Regions from separate parts of the Lentibacillus sp. Marseille-P4043 genome, predicted to be linked through region 2. Evidence: riboswitches for the same ligand, from Rfam matches in the RefSeq annotation. Region 2 holds a riboswitch; each other region holds the start of a gene.
The links. Region 2 has a riboswitch for cobalamin ahead of C8270_RS08835 (ABC transporter substrate-binding protein). Riboswitches for the same ligand answer to the same signal wherever they lie in the genome.
Positions count from the first base shown of each region.

Region 1: linked by a shared signal. The riboswitch ahead of C8270_RS13715 (DUF4430 domain-containing protein) and the one ahead of C8270_RS08835 (ABC transporter substrate-binding protein) in region 2 are both predicted to bind cobalamin.
Region 3: linked by a shared signal. The riboswitch ahead of C8270_RS02845 (acyl-CoA thioesterase) and the one ahead of C8270_RS08835 (ABC transporter substrate-binding protein) in region 2 are both predicted to bind cobalamin.
Region 4: linked by a shared signal. The riboswitch ahead of C8270_RS05910 (ribonucleoside-diphosphate reductase subunit alpha) and the one ahead of C8270_RS08835 (ABC transporter substrate-binding protein) in region 2 are both predicted to bind cobalamin.

Region 1 covers NZ_LT984884.1:2,772,104-2,777,185, reverse strand. Annotated here, with positions in the region: gene C8270_RS13730 (ferredoxin) at 1-101, shown strand, start outside; gene C8270_RS13725 (helix-turn-helix transcriptional regulator) at 140-427, opposite strand; gene C8270_RS13720 (ECF transporter S component) at 593-1,090, opposite strand; gene C8270_RS13715 (DUF4430 domain-containing protein) at 1,097-1,537, opposite strand; cobalamin riboswitch at 1,682-1,860, opposite strand; gene C8270_RS13710 (ATP-binding protein) at 1,914-3,686, opposite strand; gene C8270_RS13705 (response regulator transcription factor) at 3,686-4,405, opposite strand; gene ccsB (c-type cytochrome biogenesis protein CcsB) at 4,500-5,082, opposite strand, start outside.
Region 2 covers NZ_LT984884.1:1,805,862-1,810,943, forward strand. Annotated here, with positions in the region: gene C8270_RS08820 (6-carboxytetrahydropterin synthase) at 1-156, shown strand, start outside; gene queE (7-carboxy-7-deazaguanine synthase QueE) at 153-875, shown strand; gene C8270_RS08830 (hypothetical protein) at 880-1,368, shown strand; cobalamin riboswitch at 1,421-1,607, shown strand; gene C8270_RS08835 (ABC transporter substrate-binding protein) at 1,830-2,810, shown strand; gene C8270_RS08840 (FecCD family ABC transporter permease) at 2,794-3,834, shown strand; gene C8270_RS08845 (adenosylcobinamide amidohydrolase) at 3,836-5,082, shown strand, end outside.
Region 3 covers NZ_LT984884.1:534,805-539,886, forward strand. Annotated here, with positions in the region: gene C8270_RS02830 (group-specific protein) at 1-94, opposite strand, end outside; gene C8270_RS02835 (GNAT family N-acetyltransferase) at 238-744, opposite strand; gene C8270_RS19685 (hypothetical protein) at 1,013-1,171, shown strand; gene C8270_RS02840 (YaiI/YqxD family protein) at 1,545-1,988, shown strand; gene C8270_RS02845 (acyl-CoA thioesterase) at 2,020-2,490, opposite strand; cobalamin riboswitch at 2,614-2,796, opposite strand; gene C8270_RS02850 (DUF2087 domain-containing protein) at 3,524-4,093, shown strand; gene C8270_RS02855 (MFS transporter) at 4,167-5,082, shown strand, end outside.
Region 4 covers NZ_LT984884.1:1,153,290-1,158,371, reverse strand. Annotated here, with positions in the region: gene C8270_RS05915 (ribonucleotide-diphosphate reductase subunit beta) at 1-151, opposite strand, end outside; gene C8270_RS05910 (ribonucleoside-diphosphate reductase subunit alpha) at 175-2,463, opposite strand; cobalamin riboswitch at 2,609-2,817, opposite strand; gene C8270_RS05905 (alanine/glycine:cation symporter family protein) at 3,752-5,082, opposite strand, start outside.

The DNA of each region.
Region 1 (5,082 bases), 970 kb from region 2:
AGGATATGTTCGATGCACGTGACGGATGTCCGACGGATTCGATTAAAATTGCGGATAACTCATTTGATGGTGATCCTTTAAAATATGACGATGAAATGTAATACGACAGGCTGGTTTCTCCTATTTGGTCGAAATCAGCCTATTTATGTGCAGCGATCTTTACCACATCCAATACGTTTTTACCCAATGTAAATTGAATGATTTCGCTACCTGAAAAAAGTGCGCACAATGCGACAATCGTCGTCCAATTTGCACAAGTTCGCTTCTTTTCAATTTGTACAAGTGTTTTCTTAGAAATGCCTAAAACAGCTGCCATCCGGTCCTGCGTATAATCATTCTCCACACGGATTAATTTGATTTTAGCAGAAAGGGAGTGTATGATCGATTTCTGATCCATTGTAGACACCATTCCTATTACAGTTTCCATACCTTCCTATCTATCATAATTCGCTCTATTAGAAAAGTCAAAGCCAAAAAATTAAAAGTGTTTTGCGAGGAAATCTATGCTTAGGTATTTTTTCAAAAACAACAATCTTTTTAATAACGACCAAATTAAAGTACCATCCCTAACATAGGAATGGTACTTTGGTCGTTACAATCGTTTTTCCGTATAACGTTTGAAAAAGAATGAGATGACTGGATATAGCAGAATCATAAATAACGCATTTCCAATGGCATGATACGTGTCAAACGGCAATCCTGCTAGATAATAAGGAATAAATTTTCCCGTGATCGAGTAGTTTGTCAAGGAAATAATCAACCCATAAAAATACCCGCTGAATATGGCAAAAATAACGATAAGGCTTAATGGAATTCGCTTTGATAGCTTGCCTAACATTCCACTCATAAAGCCAATCATCGCCCACGAGATAACTTGCCAAATTGTCCAGATCCCCATTCCCAACATCATATTTGATAAAAATGTCGTTAACAGTGCTAAGCAAATTGCTGCTACAGGGCCTAAAAATATTCCACAGATGATAATTAGAGATGTAACGGGTTGTACGTTAGGCATGAAAGCGAATGCATATCTCCCTACAACAGCAAGGGCTGCCAGCAATGCAAGTAAGGTTAATTTATATGTATTCACTTCCTATCATTCCCATTTTTGTAAATCGAATGAAACTTCATCTCCAGGGGATAATTCAATATCTTTTGCCCCTTCCATTGCTGTTTCTCCATTCACAAAAAACATCCATGCGGTTTGTTCACCCTTATCCTGTGCTACCCCTTCAATTGATGTAATATATGCGCCGTCAAAATCGGTTTCAATCGTAAAGTTTTCCTCCATGACATCCATTAAATTTGCCCCATCTTCAATGGCAACATCCTTTTCATCGATATATTCCGTTTCTTTATCTTTTGATATTGTAATTGTGACTGTATCTTCGCTTTCTTCCCCTTCACTATTGCTTTGTTGTTCGGTTTGATTGTCGTTCGAAGTCGCTTGCTTCTCTTGTTCATCGCTGTCTCCGCACCCAGTTAATAAACCGATAATAACGATAAATGATGCCAATGTAAATAAACTTTTACGCATTTTCTTTTCCTCCCTGTTTAATAACATAAATGGTATAAATAGAAAAAAGCTGACACACGTGACGAGTCAGCTGCAAAAGACAATCGAAATATATATCATCCATATGAATTCGGTTGTCCCAATTGCTTATACCCTCGAAGCAGATGAAACGTTGATAAATTGGCAGGTCTACTGACTTGTGATGATTCCCTACTCTAGAGCCTTCCCATATGCATTGCATACAGTGGATATCCCTATTTTGTACATCACATACAGTTGCGAGGACAGTTCCAGCTTTTCACTGGATTCCCTTTTAAGCATGTGCACCAATTTCAACTACTTGTTCAATTTTCTTACCATGAAAATAGTATCATAAACTTAAGAAAATGAACATATTTTACGTATCTTTTAAATTTGTCGGAACTTTAAAGGTAAAGGTAGTCCCCTGGTTTAGTTTGCTTTGAACGGAAATGGTCCCATGATGCGCATCAATAATGTTCTTGGCAATTGCTAGGCCTAACCCAGTTCCTTTTTTCTTTTTATTCCGTGTTCTTGATTTATCGGCTTTATAAAAACGTTCGAAAATAAATGGCAAATCTTCTTCCGGAATACCACTGCCATTATCTTCAATCGTAACATAAAATTCTTCAGACGATGAGACAACCGCGACGTTTACGAAACCTTTGACACCAGTGTGGCGAATCGCATTATCAATCAGATTTGTAAAAACTTGTTCCATTCGATCAGGATCACAGTTCAGTGCTGCATTTGTTATTTCCTTTTTCAAATGTAACGTGATTTCATTATCATCAGCAGTTCCTTTGAATTTTTTGAGGATCCGTTCAACAAATTGTTCCACCTGAACGGTTTCTAAATTCAACTGAATATGACCTGCTTCCATCCGCGCCAGGTCCAGCAATTCACTAACAAGTCGACCCATCCGCTGTGATTCCTCGTGAATAATCTGTGCTAACTCATTCTTCTCCTCTGTACTTTCTGCCACATTATCGACAATTGCCTCACTATATCCTTGTAATAAAGAAATTGGTGTTCGTAATTCATGGGATACGTTGGCGATAAAATCTTTCCGTAATTTATCTAGCCGTCGTTCCTCGGTCATGTCCCGGATAACAGCAACTGCTCCGCGCACATATTTCTGATCGTATAATGGGGTCATAATCATTACCCAATTTCTACCTTGTAAAATAATTTCTTTTAAAACTTCTTTTTCTCCTTGAACAACTTCCTGTAAGACTTGGTTTAACTCACTAGGCAGCTTTTTTTCCTCTTCGTTTATTGGCAAATTGTTTTCAAAGTACCAATCTTGAATAAACCGTTCTGCAGGTGGATTGATTACCATCATCTCGCCATTTCGACTTAATGTAATAACACCATCTGCCATGGAATTTACAATACTTGAAAGTTGTTCTTTCTCTTGCCGTAATGCGTTAATATGAAATTTCAACTGTCTCCCCATTCGATTAAATGCCATTGCTAATTCACCAATTTCATCATGAGTCAAAATTGGTACTTTTGTATTAAACTCGCCTCTTGTTAAATCGAAAGCAGCTTCCCTCATTTTGATAAGTGGTGACGTGATTCTGGTTGATAAGAAAAAGGCAAAAATTGTTGTTAGGATAATTGCAATTCCAGCAGCAAGAAAAATTATTTTTGTTGTCTCTGCCTTTGTTTGGTTGATGACATCTAGTGATTGATAAACGAACACGGCTTTATTTTTTTCGGGAACAGGAATACCAACAATCATGATTTCCGTATCTGTCCCTGGTATCATCGTTTGTTTTTTCACTTTATCATTTTTGGTCAATACATCAGCTAGATCCTGATCCGTTTCCAACCAACTTTCCGTTAACTTGGATAATTGATTTTTATTGCTTGGTGATACCCATAATTGATCGTTTTCGGATACGATAGCCACCCTGCTTGACGGATCTTTCACACGATCAGTTGTTTCATAAAGCAAACCCCTGTCATCATATTGGTCCATCATTTCTGAAACCTTTGTTGCTGTTTGCATTAGATCGTTTTCAGCCTCATCAATATGAAGGTTTTCAAAAAATTCCAACAGTAAAATCGTTAAAATAAATAATACAAAAGAAACTAGCAATAATATGGTTACTGCTAGTTTCCCTACTACGCTACGCCAAAACATTATACATCATCAACCTCGAATTTATATCCTACGCCCCAAACCGTTACAATCATCTTAGAGGCTTCTTTGGATACATGGTTTAATTTTTCCCGTAATCGTTTCACATGGGTGTCAACGGTTCGCAAATCACCAAAAAATTCGTATTGCCATACCTCTTTTAAAAGTTGTTCCCGATTAAACACTTTATTGGGAGCCTTTGCTAGAAAACATAATAACTCGTATTCTTTCGGTGTTAAACTTACGTCCCCTCCATCAGCGGTAACCTGATGGGCATCATAATCAATCGTTAGATGTGGGAACATAATCATGTTTTTTTGCTCTACTGGCTCTTCTACTTCTTTTACAGTAGTAGACGTACGACGTAACAGGGCTTTCACACGTAATACGACTTCTCTTGGACTAAAAGGTTTGACAATATAGTCATCTGTACCGACTTCAAATCCTTGGACACGATTAGCTTCTTCCCCTTTTGCAGTTAACATAATAACAGGGGTATCTTTTTCTTTTCTTAATTTCTGACAAACTTCTATTCCATCCATCTCTGGCATCATGAGATCTAGTAAAATGACAGCATAATCATTCTCCAATGCTAACTGTAATGCGTCATTGCCATTGCTTGCTTCCTCGACAATGAAGTCTTCACGTTCAAGATACATCCGGATTAACCGTCTAATTCGATCTTCATCATCAACAACCAAAATTTTCGCATTAGCATCCATGTAAAATTCCCCCTCTTATACCCTTAGATAATGTAAGATTGGTAAAAAGTATAAGAAAAACGCTAAGTGCGCTTTTCTTATAATAATGAATCGACTAGGCGTACGAGTGCAACCCTGCTAGGATTAGGTTAACAGCAATAAGGTTAAACATGATGATGGCAAATCCGCCAACAGCTAACCAGGCTGATTTTTCCCCATGCCATCCTCTAGAAAGGCGTAAATGTAAGAATGCTGCATAAAAGAACCATGTTACAAGTGCCCATACTTCTTTTGGATCCCAGCCCCAGAAACGGTCCCAGGCTATTTGTGCCCAGATAGCTGCGAATATTAAACCGCCAAGGGTGAAAACTGGAAAACCAATTGCAACAGCACGATATGAAATTTCATCCAATAAATCTGGCTTCGCTTTTCTAAGCAATGGTTGAATTGCAGCACCAATCCTTTTTCTAACAATTAACCGGACAAGAACATAAATAATTAGTCCCGTAAAGACAGACCAAATAACGGTATTAAGCTTACGTCCTGCATCGGCCCCATGCATCCATGATGGTGTTTCAAACCAAGGTTCCATGACTCCCTCAGAAATCAATGTGCTATCATTCGGTGCAGCGATTGCTGGCATGTGATAGTCCGTTGTCATCTGCTCATCTTCTGGTCCGTATTGGAATTGAGCATGA
Region 2 (5,082 bases):
TTTCCAACGACGGAGATTGTCGCTCAAACGATTTATGACATCATCGAAGACCATTTGAAAACATTGCCTAATCGGCCAGTATGCTTACAAGTTTTTCTACGTGAAACACCAACAAGCTACTGCATCTACCGTCCAAAGGGGGATGATGTTAAATGAAGCTGCCAGTACTAGAAATATTCGGGCCGACAATTCAGGGAGAGGGAATGGTAATCGGGCAAAAAACAATGTTTGTCCGGACCGCGGGCTGCGACTATTCTTGCTCCTGGTGTGATTCTAAGTTCACGTGGGATGGATCAGAAAAGGAAAACATCCAAATGATGGAGCCGGAAGATATTTGGGAGGCATTACAGGAACAAGCAGGCGGACGTTTTGGCCATGTAACCATTTCTGGTGGGAATCCCGCATTGCTTGCAGGGTTAGATAAACTTGTTGATCTGCTTCATGACCAGCAAATAAAAATCGCACTTGAGACACAAGGAAGCAAGTGGCAGCCATGGTTCGTAAAGATTGATGAGCTGACCCTTTCGCCAAAACCACCAAGTTCTGGAATGCGGACAAATTTTGACATACTTGATTCCATTATTGATTCTTTAACATTGCATCAGCAGGGATCATTCAGTTTAAAAGTTGTTATTTTTGATCAAGCAGATTTAGACTATGCAACTAGGCTTCATCAAAGCTATCCAGATGTTCCAATATTTTTGCAAGTAGGAAATGATGACACCGCAAACGCTGACGATGGGAAGTTGCTTGAGCATTTGCTGCACCGGTATGAATGGTTGATTGAATTGGTAATGAATAGCGACGTGCTGAAAGATGTACGCGTTTTGCCACAACTGCATACGTATTTGTGGGGGAATATGCGGGGAGTTTGATTGGGTGGTAAGCACGCGCGGCGGTGGTCGGTATCGGCGCGAGAGCAGAAACATCGGCGCGAGCGCGGAAACATCAGCCCGAGAGCAGGAACATCGGCGCGAGAGCAGAAACATCGGCGCGAGAGCAGAAACATCGGCGCGAGCGCGGAAACATCAGCCCGAGAGCAGGAACATCGGCGCGAGAGCAGAAACATCAGCCCGAGAGCAGAAACATCGGCGCGAGAGCAGAAACATCAGCCCGAGAGCAGAAACATCGGCGCGAGCGCGGAAACATCAGCCCGAGAGCAGAAACATCGGCGCGAGAGCAGAAACATCAGCCCGAGAGCAGAAACATCGGCGCGAGCGCAGAAACATCAGCCCGAGAGCAGAAACATCGGCGCGAGCGCGGAAACATCGTCCCGAGCGCGGAAACATCGGCGCGAGGACGAAAACATCGGCGCGAGAACCAAATCATCATCCAACAAAAGCCAGAACATTGTCACATATTGTCTAATTTTCCCTGTTCTAGTGGTTGAAAATGGTGTATACTAAAAATTGTTAAATTAAATATACATAGAAGATTGGGTGTCTTTTTCAATAAAGACTTAATAGGGAAGTTGGTGAAACTCCAACGCGGTCCCGCCACTGTAAATGGTTGTAGCCTGTACAAACCACTGTGTACACGATGTATATGGGAAGGAACAGGAAACGATAACCATGAGCCAGGAGACCTGCCCGAATCTGATATGCCAGTAAACCTACGAGGATAGGGAGGTGTATGGTCGATCGGTAGAAGCTTGTGGTTTATTCTATACGCTTAGAGCGGAGTCCATTGTAAACATCTCTTGTTGTAGAGGTGTTTTTTTGTTTTATAGGTTGTTTTGAAAATGGAAGGCAGTTTATTTTAAATTTGTTTTTAATCAATAACTTCTTGAATGCGCTTTAATAAGAGTAGGAAAACAGGAGGAAAAAGAAATGAAATTGAAAAAAATACAGTTACTATTACTGATGATGATCATGTTTATCGGAATATTGGCGGGCTGCGGCGCCTCAGAGGATGATGCCGAAAAAGATAACAACAGTAATGAAGATGCGAAAACAGAACAGACAGAGGAAGCCAATTTTCCTGTAACCGTTACAGATGGAACTGGTGAAGAGTTAACAATTGAGGAAAAACCAGAACGCATTGTGTCGGTGTTGCCAAGTAATACGGAAATTGCCTTTGCATTAGGCCTTGGTGACCAAATTGTCGGAGTTTCCGATCACGACAATTATCCGGAAGAAGCGGCGGAAAAAGAAAAAATCGGTGGTTTGGAATTGAATGTCGAAAAAATCCTTGCACTTGACCCGCAATTGGTTTTGGCGGATCAAACAAATGATGAGAAGGCACTGAAACAGATTGAAGAGTCAGGAATTCCAGTATTAACTGTTGGGGAAGCAACTGATTTTGAGGGAGTCTATGAAACTATTGAATTGATTGGAAAAGCAACTGGAGCACAGGAAAAAGCAGATCAAGTTATTGGTGATATGAAAGATAAATTGACAGCACTTGAAGAAAAGGCGAACACGATTAAGGAGGATGAACGGAAAAAGGTATATATGGAAATATCACCTTCTCCAGAGATTTTTACCGCGGGAAAAAATACATTTATGGATGAACTATTATCTGTTATAAATGCTGACAATGCCGCTGTAGATCAGGATGGTTGGGTTAAAATGAATGAAGAATCCGTTATTTCCATGAATCCGGACGTTGTGATTACGACATATGGATCGTATGTGGATGATCCAGTTGCTGAAGTAACCGGACGAGAAGGCTGGGAGGACATCACGGCAGTTAAAAACGAGCAGATCTATGATGTAAATGCTGATCTTGTTAATCGTCCAGGCCCTCGTTTGGTTGAGGGAGCGGAGGAACTTGGTAAGGCGATCTATCCAGATGTTTTCAAAGACTAAAAAAATAAGTGCCTATCCCATCTTGTTGCTGGTTTTGATCGTAGCTGTATTGATGGGGGTCTCCATTGGCACGGTAAAAGTTCCAATCGAGGCTATTTTGAGGATCTTATTTGCCTCGATTACACAGACATCTATACCGGATTCAGTAGACACGATGTATGAAAATATTGTGATGGACATTCGGATGCCGCGTGTCATTCTATCAGGCATTGTTGGTGCATCACTCTCCATTGCTGGGGCAGCTTTTCAGGGGTTATTGCGGAATCCCTTGGCTGACCCCTATACCCTTGGCGTATCATCCGGGGCCAGTGTTGGTGCGGTACTGACGATCTTTTTTAATCTGTCCTTGCCGTTTCTTGGTTTGTACACATTACCTGTTTTAAGCATTATTGCATCGTTTTTTACTATTTTCATTGTGTTATTTTTTGCGAAACGTGTGGATCGAACAATGCGAGTGGAGACAATTATTTTAACCGGGGTCATTTTTAGTTCGTTTCTTGGAGCTTTGATTTCGTTAATGATTGCCCTGACTGGTGAGGAACTAAGGCAAATTATCGGCTGGTTACTTGGCAGTGTATCGATGCGTGGCTGGGACTATGTTGGGATCATCGTGCCGTTTTTTGCGGTTGGATCGGCGATTCTGATGATGCATGCGACAGAATTGAATGCGATGTCATTTGGTGAAGATCAAGCAAAACATCTAGGTGTCAATGTTGAGCGCAAAAAAATGAACATTCTTATTGCCGGGTCTATTTTAACGGGTGCGTCTGTTGCAGTATCTGGAACGATTGGATTTGTTGGCCTAGTTATCCCGCATTTTATTCGAATTATTTGGGGGCCTGACCACAAGCATTTACTACCGTTATCAGCTTTGGCTGGTTCCGGCTTTCTGATTCTGGCTGATCTGGTTTCCCGAACTATCATTGCACCATCTGAATTGCCGATTGGCGTTATTACTGCTTTAATTGGTGCACCAATTTTTGCGGTTATTTTAATGAGGCAACGGCTGAAAGGGAGAGGGTAATATGATCGATGTCTTACATGTTTCCGGCGGATATTCAAATGAAGCTATTCTAAAGGATGTTTCCTTCCGTGTAAACAAGGGGGAATTCTTTGGCATTATTGGCCCGAATGGCAGTGGTAAAACAACATTGCTGAAAATGATGAGTGGTATTTTGCCAATCAAGTCTGGTGAGATTACATTGAATGGGGAGTCGGTTTCGTCCTATTCGGTCAAAGATTTTGCAAAATGGATGGCTGTTTTGCCTCAGCATACGTCGCAAACATTTAGTTATACCGTGAAAGAGACGGTCTCACTCGGTAGATATGTCCATCAAAAAGGGCTGTTTCAGTCGTCTTCCGAGGAAGATGAACGGGTTGTGCAGGAAGTGATGAAGCAAACCGGTGTTGATCATTACCAGGATGACTTGCTTGATAGGCTTTCTGGTGGGGAACGCCAGCGTGTTTATTTAGCCCAAGCCTTGGCCCAGAATCCGCAAATTCTACTATTGGATGAACCGACTAATCACCTTGATCTAGCTTTTCAAAAGGAATTGCTAGATCTATTGAAAAAGTGGACCAATGAGAAACAGTTAACGGTCGTGTCGATTTTTCATGATTTGAATTTGGCTAGTTTGTATTGTGATCGGTTATTGATGTTGCATCAAGGCGGCATAAAAACTTGTGATCAACCAGATGAAGTATTGAAGGCGGAAAAGGTACAGGAGGTTTATGAAACTCGGATTGAAAAATATCCCCATCCGAAAATTCCCAAACCGCAGATTATGTTGGTTCCTGAAAAACAGGACAGTAAGAAAGAGGTACCGCTAATTAAAGAAGATTTTTTGCGAGTTAGCAAGGAAATGATTCATTTGCAATCACCTATCCCGCTAAAAACATTGTCCTCTGGTGTAACTGGTTCAGGAATGGGGTGGCACCGGTCATTTGTGAATCGCCATGTTGGAAAAGATTATAATTGTGACGACCATAAACAAGATATGATCGACTATTTAACTGATCATGGTTTTGAACCGAATGAAACGGTTGGCATGATGACAGCGGTTGACTTAAAAGATGTCTCCTATCAGTTTTTGGAAATGGATGGATGTTCTATATTTGTGGTTGTGACTGCTGGAACTGGAAATGCGGTTGATGTAGCTTTCGGGGAAAAGCATGGTTTTACGCAATCACCAGGAACGATTAATACATGGGTATTTGTGAATGGAAAACTGACAGACGAGGCGTTTATCCAGTGTATTATGACGGCAACCGA
Region 3 (5,082 bases), 1.3 Mb from region 2:
CTTGTTCATACAAATCTGCTGGCAAAAACTCTTTCTGGTTTTCCAACTTCTTTACAACATCCTGATATGAATGATCAATGTTGCATGATCCCACTTAATCACTCCCTCTCCTTTATCTTTATTTTGATTGTATCACTTACGCATCTCTCTTACATCTATTAAGTCTACAGCTCGAATACAAGTAAAATAGGCAAATGGGAAAAAGAATTAAAATGGGATGCCTATACAGGCCTTTATCTAGCTTTTATTGTTAATCCAAAATCGCCGCATTACCGTTCCATCGTCATCAACAAAACCTTCATCCTCAATTCCGCCATTATCTATGATTACCTTTGCAGAACCGATATTATCCTCATCACATGTCACTAATACACGGTCAATGCCTAATTTTTTGCACTTTTTCAATGCCTCTGCCAGAATCAATGTCGCATAACCCTTTTTTCGTTCAGTTGGCCGCGTACTATACCCGATGTGGCCGCCAACATTTCGTAAAAACTCATTTAGATCATGACGAATATCAACCATCCCCACAATCCGTTCATTATCATCGATCAAAAAGTAATTCGTGCTTGGTAGCCATCGGTCTGTTCCACCTTCTCTTATAGCTAATGCCTGTAAATATTCCTCATATGTCTCATGTTTCGCCAAATCAAAGCTGCTTGGCACCATTCGTGAAGGCCCCCATTCCCTCACATAGTTTTCGTGTTCCTCTTTCCACTTTAACGCTGGTCTTTCCAATCTCATCATAATCCCTCTCTCTAACTTAATAAAAACACGTTATTGATTAGATTCATCTTAATCAATAACGTGCAATTTTTAAACTAATATTCTGATACCTAAAAAAATATATGGATAATCACATAATATGAGCCGAACAAGATACTCACTTATCAAAGGACCAAAAATTTTAATTTATCTGACTTTATTTTGCTGATTTAATTAACAACTTGGGCTATGTTTAGATGGAGGGTATGATATTAGCCCTACCCCTTGCAGAAAGGGGGTGAAAATAGTGGATATGATTTCACTTCTAACGGCTATTGTGAGTCTTGTTACGTCAGTTGTTGGGCTTGTTACCACAATTGTAACAACGTACCGGGATTTATATAGGCGGAAAGAAAAGAATCCTTCGCCGACCCAACCGGAAAAGGATTCTAGAAAAAACACCTAAGTGAGAGGGATTCAATTCCCTCTCCTTACCACTATTATATTCATATCATACCCTCATTATAACAAAATAGTCAAGGAGCTGATCTGGTGCAAACTACAACTTTCATTATTTCTATTGTTTCGATCTTAATAAGTTGTACAACACTAACCATTATTTTTAAGACAAAAAGAAAAGGTAGCTAATAGTGCTGAAAATTGCGTAATGCGTAATGGGTGAAGCTTTATGATACCTAAAAAACCGAACAATACTTTTGGTCTAATTCTCCAATTTTGCTAAAGAAGAAGTGTAGAAAAGCATACAAAACCACAAATCTAGTGCTTTCAAATAATTTCTGCTATCATTATCACTATCAAACAAAACAGGAGAGAGAACAATGAAAGTTTACGTTGATGCTGACGCTTGTCCAGTAAAGGATACGATCATTTCCATTGCAAAAAATAATCAAATCCCTGTCTTCCTTGTAAAAAGTTTTGCCCACTACTCCAACAACCAAGAGCCACAAGGAGTTGAGACGATCTATGTCGACACCGGGGCTGACTCTGCTGATTACCGAATCATGAAATTGGCACAAAAAAATGACATTATCGTTACACAAGATTATGGTCTTGCTTCTTTAGGTTTAGCAAAAGGGTGCATTGTTTTGCATCATAAAGGATTCGCGTATTCAAATGAGAATATCGATCAACTCCTGCAAACACGTTATGAAAGTGCTATGGCTAGAAAAGGTGGCAAACGTACCAAAGGACCCAAAGCGTTTACAGCTGAAGATGAAAAAAAGTTTAGCGAACTATTTAAAAAAGTGATTGAGCAGTATTGATTAGTCCCCACTGCTCCGATGCCCCCTTTTATTATCGTATGTTCGCTCGATTTTCTCGATTCTCTTTCCTTGATGGAGCCGTAAGATATAACCTTTTCTCTTCCTCGGTTACCGGAAAAACATTCGGGACTGGAACCGGCTTCCCTTCTTCGTTAACGGCTACCATGGTAAGAAAGGATTCTGTTGTCAGTCTTTCCTCATTTTTAATCAAATCATGTGCGGTAACTTTCACATACACCTCCATTGAATTTGTCCCTGTATACGTCACGAATGCTTCTAATGTTAATGAATCCCCAACCTTTGCCGAAGAAAGGAAATCAACAGAGTCAATCGACGCTGTGACAACTGCACTTTTTGCATGCTTCATCGCAGTTAATGCAGCAATTTCATCAATATAAGCTAGTACTTTTCCACCAAATATTGTATCTAAATGGTTTGTATCCGGCGGTAGTACTAAACGTGTTTGAACGGTTTTAGAATCTTGTATAGCTATTTGTTCCATCGAATTATCCTCCTAAAATAAAAAACACCTTTCATAATAGAAGATGTTAAAAGTAAAATGCATACTAAAATTTAGTTACATCATATGTATTAACGCAACACCCTCCTATTTCCCGTAGGATTAAAAATGTTCTTCCCTATGGCAGGTCTCCTGGCTTCGAATCATCAAATCACTTTCCTTCCCGTTTCCCTTTTGAAACAGTGGTATCAAAGGATTCTCCTCATTACAGTGGCGGGACCGCGTTGGAATTTCACCAACTTCCCTTTTCAACTTTTTATACAAGTCACCATAAGGCAAATGTATTCAATTGTATTTAGTATATCACCTTTTATAATTCTATGGGTGTTTTAATGATCAAACAGTTAGCTGAGGCAAACTTGAAACGTTTCTAATAATTGCCTTAACAACTTTGGTAAACCTAAAGACTGTTAAGATTGAGGCTGCGATTACTCGCCCTATTGAAAACATTTGTTGATTTATATACAAAATGTGTAATAACTAAAAAATTGCTCCTTCGCCGTTCCGGAAATACACTGGTTTTGCATTTACTACCATTAACTGTAGTAGTATGTGTTTTGCCAAGACACATTCTACCGCTTCACTAGTCCGGGTGAGTGGAGGGTTGGTGACTCCTCGAAAAAGAAAAGCACTTTTTCTTCGTGCGATGTATCGCTGGCGTAGCCTTCCTTGTCCTGCGGGAACAATGGTTTTCGGTGGGGCGAGTTAGCGCAGCCCCAGCACGTGTCCGAAGACCCCGCAGAGTGGTTTTCTCGAGGAGGCTGAGGCCGTGCCCGCGGAAAGCATCCACCCAGAACGATCCCGGACGGTGGGAGATGCGTGTACTTATAGAAAAGAGTCCAGCAGTCAAAACTTGTTTAAATGTGATTAATCCAAAGTCAACTTGAGTAGTGAATATCCATCCTTTCACATTTTTTCAAGGCTTATTTGTCTATTTCACGCTGCGAAAGTTGAGTTGTAATACTTATCTAATTAGATTATAATCTAATTAGATAAGCGTTAGGAGGTTACATATATGCAACTGGACCGTATCGTCAACTTTCATAAAACAATTGGAGACAAAACAAGAATTCAAATCATTGCCCTGTTAAAAGATGGCCCGCTCCATGGTCAAGCGATTGCCGGAAAGCTCGGGCTAACGCCGCCTACTATCTCCTACCATATTAATAAACTAAGAGAGATCGATATTATTTATCAGCGAAGAGAGAAAAATACGATTTATTTTTATTTAAATAAGAAAAAGCTGGCATTTATGGCGGATGCCATTCTTAGGATTGGAGAAGAAAAGGAAATGGAACAATTTCAGGTTAATGACGAAGAGAAATATAATATTATCCAAAACTTCTTTCAAGACGGAAAGCTAAAGAATATTCCCGCACAACGTAAAAAGAAGCTTATTGTTTTGGAACACCTTGTAAATGGTTTGGAAAAAGGCAGAACATACAGCGAAAAAGAAATCAATGAACACATAAAACAATTTTATGGCGACTTTGCAACAATTAGACGCGAATTCATCATGTGCCAGTTTATGTCAAGGCAAAATAGTGAGTATGAATTAAACCCAGAAGAACTATGGCTGATCTAGTCAGCCTATTTTTTTTACCAACTAATTAGATACATATTAAATTAGATGGAATTATAACTAGGTGGTGATATAAATGAAAAATTGGCTGGTCTGGAAACAAGAAAAAAACTATCAAAAACTTTTTTGGTCCGGCACTATTAATGGAATAGGAAGTCGCTTTACCCAAGTAGCTATTCTCACATTGCTTTACCAGGTTACTGAATCTGGTATTGCCATCGGACTGCTGTTTGCTACACGAATGGCTCCATTTTTACTTTTAGCACCAATCGGTGGAATGCTAGCCGATCGATTTTCTAAGAAAAAAATACTGATAACAATTGACCTATTACGCACTCCATTTGCGGTATCACCAATCCTTGTGCAAGGATCAGGGGATTTATGGATTGTGTACCTGAGTGCATTTTGTTTAGCTACAGGTGAAGCTATCTATTCCCCTACAAGAATGTCAGCCATTCCAACGCTTGTAAAACAGGATAAATTATTGTATATTAACGCGATTGAACAAATCATGGTTGGCATTGTTCTTGTTGCAGGTTCAAGCACTGGGGGGATCATTTCCTATTTATTCGGTTTGCATCTCCCATTTATACTAGACGGATTATCATACCTTATATCAGCATTATTTATCTTGAACATGACCATCCCAACAATCATGAAAGCGAAAAAGTGTAATCCCGTTTATCATTCTCCATCCGCATGGAAGTTAATTACAGGGTCGTCCATACTGCTTATCTTTATTTTTATTGAAATTACCATGCCTTTAGCCAATGGGGTTGATAATGTTCTTATGAGCGTATATGCACTTGATATTTTTCATAAGGGAGACCTTGGGGTTGGATTGATTTATACAGCGCTAGGGTTAGGTTTCATTATAAGTTCTTTCTTTTCGACTAAATTAAGGCGAAAACTAGTACTGTTAGTTGTGGTCTTTATCGCTCTTGAGGGTAGTGGTCATCTTCTGTTAAGTGTTGTTCCTACTTTTTCGTTTG
Region 4 (5,082 bases), 650 kb from region 2:
ATAACGCCTGATACAGATCATACATTTGTGGATACGCAATATCATTCCAGTTTAATAGTCCTGAAGATTCCCCATTGATAATACCCGTTGATTTATTAGGAAATTCCGGGTTCAACAGGTTAATTCGTTTAATCGGTGTATGGATCGTCATTATTTAAAACCTCCCCGTTATGATTAACTGTGGCATGCTTCACATTCATCGATTTCTGCCTGTGATGTGCTTCTTACATAATAGGTTGTTTTCAAGCCCTGCTTCCAGGCCTCAACGTGTAAATTCAACAAATCCTTTGCTTTAATATCATGACGCACATAAAGGTTAAAACTGATTCCTTGATCGACGTGCCGCTGACGTGCCGCATTTTGCCTAATACTCCATAGCTGTTCCAGTTCATGCCGTGATCGACGGTAATAATTATACGTAACATGATCCAAGTCAGGGGCAGTCACTTTGAATTTAAAGTTCTTTTTTTCTTCGGCATACTCCACAGCATAGATAGGATCGATTCCATCTGTTGACCCACCAATTTTTGCAGTGGATGAATTCGGCGCTATAGCCATCAGCCAGCCATTTCGGATACCATGCTCGGCAACAGCATCCTTTAATTCTAGCCAACGATCCGCCTCATACCCTTTTCGCTCAAAATAATCACCCGTTTGCCACTCTGATCCAGTAAACTTACTATATGTGCCTTTTTCCTTTGCGAGTTCCATTGATGATTGAATCGCATAGTAAGCGATGTCCTCATATAATTCATCCGCATATGCAACTGCCTTATCCGACTCCCAATAAATCCCTTTCTGTGCAAGCAGGTGATGCCATCCAAATGTACCAAGACCAACCGCTCGATACGTTTGATTTGTTACCTGAGCTTGTCCAACTGGCATCGTATTCAAATCAATCACATTATCAAGCATCCGCATCTGAATCGTAATCAATCGTTCTAAAACACCTGCTTCTACAGTTCGCGCAAGATTAACCGAGGATAAGTTACACACAACAAAATCACCTGGCTTACGAATGATCACAATATTCCCCTGCTCATCCTGATATTCATTGGTAATGGTTGTTGCTGACATATTCTGCATAATTTCTGTACATAAATTGCTACAATAAATTGCTGTTTGACCTTTTCCGCGCACATGTTTATTCGGATTTTGCCGATTTGCCTCATCACGATAAAACATGTACGGTGTCCCCGTCTCTAATTGAGCAACCATAATCCGCGCCATAATATCCATCGCCCGATATGTTTTTCGTGGCAAAAGTGGATGATTCACCGCTTCTTCATACTTCTCTGTAAAATAGCTCTGATCTGATTCATCATAAAAATCCTCTAAACCAAGTGCAGCACCATTTTCATCCTTCCAGCCCATCATCTGTTTCACCTGATGTGGACAAAATGTATGCCACTCGCCAATACTTCTCCCGTGCTCATCAACTTCCTGCAACTTTTTCATAAATAAATCAGGAATGGCTACACCTGTAAAAATATCATGGGCCTTGCGCCGTTCATCCCCATTATTCGTTTTCAAATCAAGAAACCCATCCATGATATCTTTATGGAAAACATCGAGGTAAATAGCTACCGCCCCTTGTCGCTGTCCAAGCTGATCGACACTAACTGCTGTATCATTCAGTAAACGAATCCACGGAACAACCCCAGACGAATTTCCCTTAAATTTTTTTATATCTGATCCGAGTGCACGTACCTTGCCGTAATAAACACCAATTCCACCGCCATCCTTGCTTAACCTAGCAATATCCCAGTTATTCAGATAAATACTGTCCAATGAATCGTCAACCGTATCAATAAAACATGAAGAAAGTTGGCCAAAACACTTCCCCGCATTAGCTAGTGTCGGTGTAGCTACTGTCATGTATAAATTGCTCATTGCCCAATATGCTTCTTTGACCAATTCAAGCCGATTTTCCTTTGCTTCATCCTTCATCAATGTCATCGCAATAATCATGAACCGTTCTTGCGGGAGTTCGTAAATGTTACGGTCATGATCCCTTGTTATGTACCGATCAGCAAGTAAAAACAGGCCAATATAATTGAACAGTTGATCACGTTCTGGTGCAATCTCCCTTCCTAGTGCTGTTATTTCATCTTTGGAATAATAGTTTACTAGATTGGATGAATAGATTCCCTTTTCGGTTAACACCTCGATTAGTCGGTAAAAATCGCCATAACATTGTTCCGAATCATATCCGCGATTTGTCGCTGCCTCCTGATAAAGTTCATTTAAATACATACGCGCCGCTACAAACGTCCATGCCGGTTCATCCATCGCAATATTATTTAATGCATAAAATAATGTATGCTGATTTGCATCTGCTTTTGAGCTATTTAATTGGTTGATTTGCTGTTTCACTTCTCGAACATCTAGCCCATATGTTTCAGCAACAGCATCGATTTGTTCTAATACATCATTAACCTCAGTAGATGTTTTTGTCATCATGTGTTAATCGCTCCCTTTTTGTTTTAGGGAATTAAAAAATCCACCCAAGTAACAATTGAGTGGACGAAATGATAGTAGTTAAAAAGCGTACAGGAGTCCTGTTCCATATGACTATCATCTCATCTTCTCAATCCCCGAAGAAGTTGAAATTTCTTAAGCGAGACAGGTCTACTGACTAATGCTTCACCCTACTCCTGAGCCCTTCCCATATAAGAGACTGTTCAATTCTTTAAACGTCTATGCTTATACAGTGGTTTTGCTCATTTTCGTCAGCGTTTACAGTTGCGGGGGCAGTTCTGGCTTTTCACCAGATTCCCAATTAAGCCAAATGGCATCTGTGCTTAAGGCAAAATACTATATATAGTTTTATCGACATTTTAATACACAATATATTGTAAATCATGTCTAAGTTCATACTAAATGAATTCTTTCCTTTTAGCAAGGATAAAAATAAATGTTATATAACTCAACTTTCGCACTAATAAAATAAGATCAAACAATTAGCTGAAGCAAACTTGGAACCAAACTTGGAACGTTTCTAATAATTGCCTTGACAATGCGAAGTAACTAAGAAATTGCTCTATCGCCGTTCCGGAAATACACTACGCTTTCCGGGGGCGGCTGCTGAGCCTCCTTAGGCCAACACGACGTTGGTCATGAAGGCGTTGCCACAGGACGTGGCGATCTTAGCCTTTACTCCCTTTTCGCACTGCGGGGTCTCACCGATGCCTTTCCTCCCCCCAGGAGTCTCCGCGTATTTCCTCCACTGGTATTGCATTTACTACCATTAACTGTAGTAGTATGTATTCCGTCAAGTCACATCCTACCGCGTCACTAGTCTGGGTGAGTGGAGGGTGGTGACTCCTGCGGGAACAGCACGTGTCCGAAGACCCCGCAGGAAGTGGTTTTCTTCCGAGGAGGCTGAGGCCGTGCCCGCGGAAAGCATCCACCCGGAGCGATCCCGGACGGTGGGAAATGCGTGTACTTATAGAAAAGAGCCCAACAGTCGCAGTTTGTTTAAGATTAATCCAAAGTCAACTTGATCAGTGAATCCCAATCCTTCCTCATTTTATCAAAGCTTATTTATCCATTTCACACTGCAAATGTTGAATTAGAATAAATAATGAGCGATAATTCTGATGGAGTTCGAGCACAATCATCATTAGAAAAGTGGTGATCCTATAATAAAAATAGCAGAAGAGAATTCTTCTGCTATTTTTATATTTATTAACTTTTCCCTGTTTGAACCTTAAAAGAATTACTATTTAAATTTAACCGTTCACAATTCCTATTTACCTTGATCGTTTGACCTTTCTCGATCCCAGAACTCAACACCAGAATCATCATCCAACGCATCTTTGTAAAAGACTGGATCCTTACCAGCTTTTCGTTGTCGCTGATAATCTTGTAAAACGCGGTGAGCAATTTTAAACAACCTGGAAATTGCATAAAGGTTAATAAGTGCCATGATCGCCATTGTTAAATCTGCTAGTGCCCACACTAGGTCAAATGTTGCAATAGCACCAAAGATAACCATCGCTAACACTGCGATACGATAAATAAACAAGCCGAATTTGCTATCTTTTACATATCCGATATTATTTTCGCCGTAATAATAGTTACCTAAAATAGAGCTATAAGCGAACAGGAATATCGCAATTGCAATAAAGACCGATGCCCAGTCGCCAATATGAAATTCAAATGCATTTTGGGTCAACTGGATACCATCGAGCTTGCTTCCCTCATAACCGCCAGCTGAAATGATAATAAACGCTGTTGCACTACAAATTAAAATGGTATCAAAGAAGACACCTAATGCTTGGATTAAGCCTTGTTTGGCCGGATGTGTTACTTCAGCTGTTGCTGCCGCATTTGGTGCACTACCCATACCAGCTTCATTCGAGAACAATCCTCGTTTAATCCCCATCATGATTGCCGCACCGAATCCACCGCCGGCTACTTCACGAAAACCAAATGCATTTTCAAAAATTAACGCTAGCAAATCTGGAACAGCCGTTATATTTGCAATCAGTATATAAATTGCAATGATAATATATAAAATTGCCATAATCGGAACAATAATTTGTGTTACATTGGCAATGCTCTTCAAGCCACCAAATATAACAATTGCCGTTAACAAGACTAAAATAACAGCCATATACCCTTGCTTAAAGTCAAATTCCCCAGAAAAAGCTAAACTTATCGTATTGGATTGAACGGAATTAAATACGAGGCCATATGTGAACGTAATTGTGATGGCAAAAATAATTGCCAGCCAGCGACTGTTCAACCCTTTTTCCATATAGTATGCTGGACCACCACGATACTGATCCTTCTCTGGAACTTTGTAAACTTGTGATAACGTACTCTCAACAAACGCTGTAGCAGATCCAAGCAACGCAATCAGCCACATCCAAAATACAGCACCAGGACCCCCAGCAGCTACTGCGGATGCGACACCTGCAAGGTTTCCAGTCCCCACCCTTGATGCAGCACTAATAGCAAATGCCTGGAATGAAGATGTTCCCTTTTTACCTTCTGCACTGATTGTACGCTTATCAAATAAAACCCGAAACATTTCAGGAAATAAGCGAAATTGAACAAAGCGGGTCTTAATTG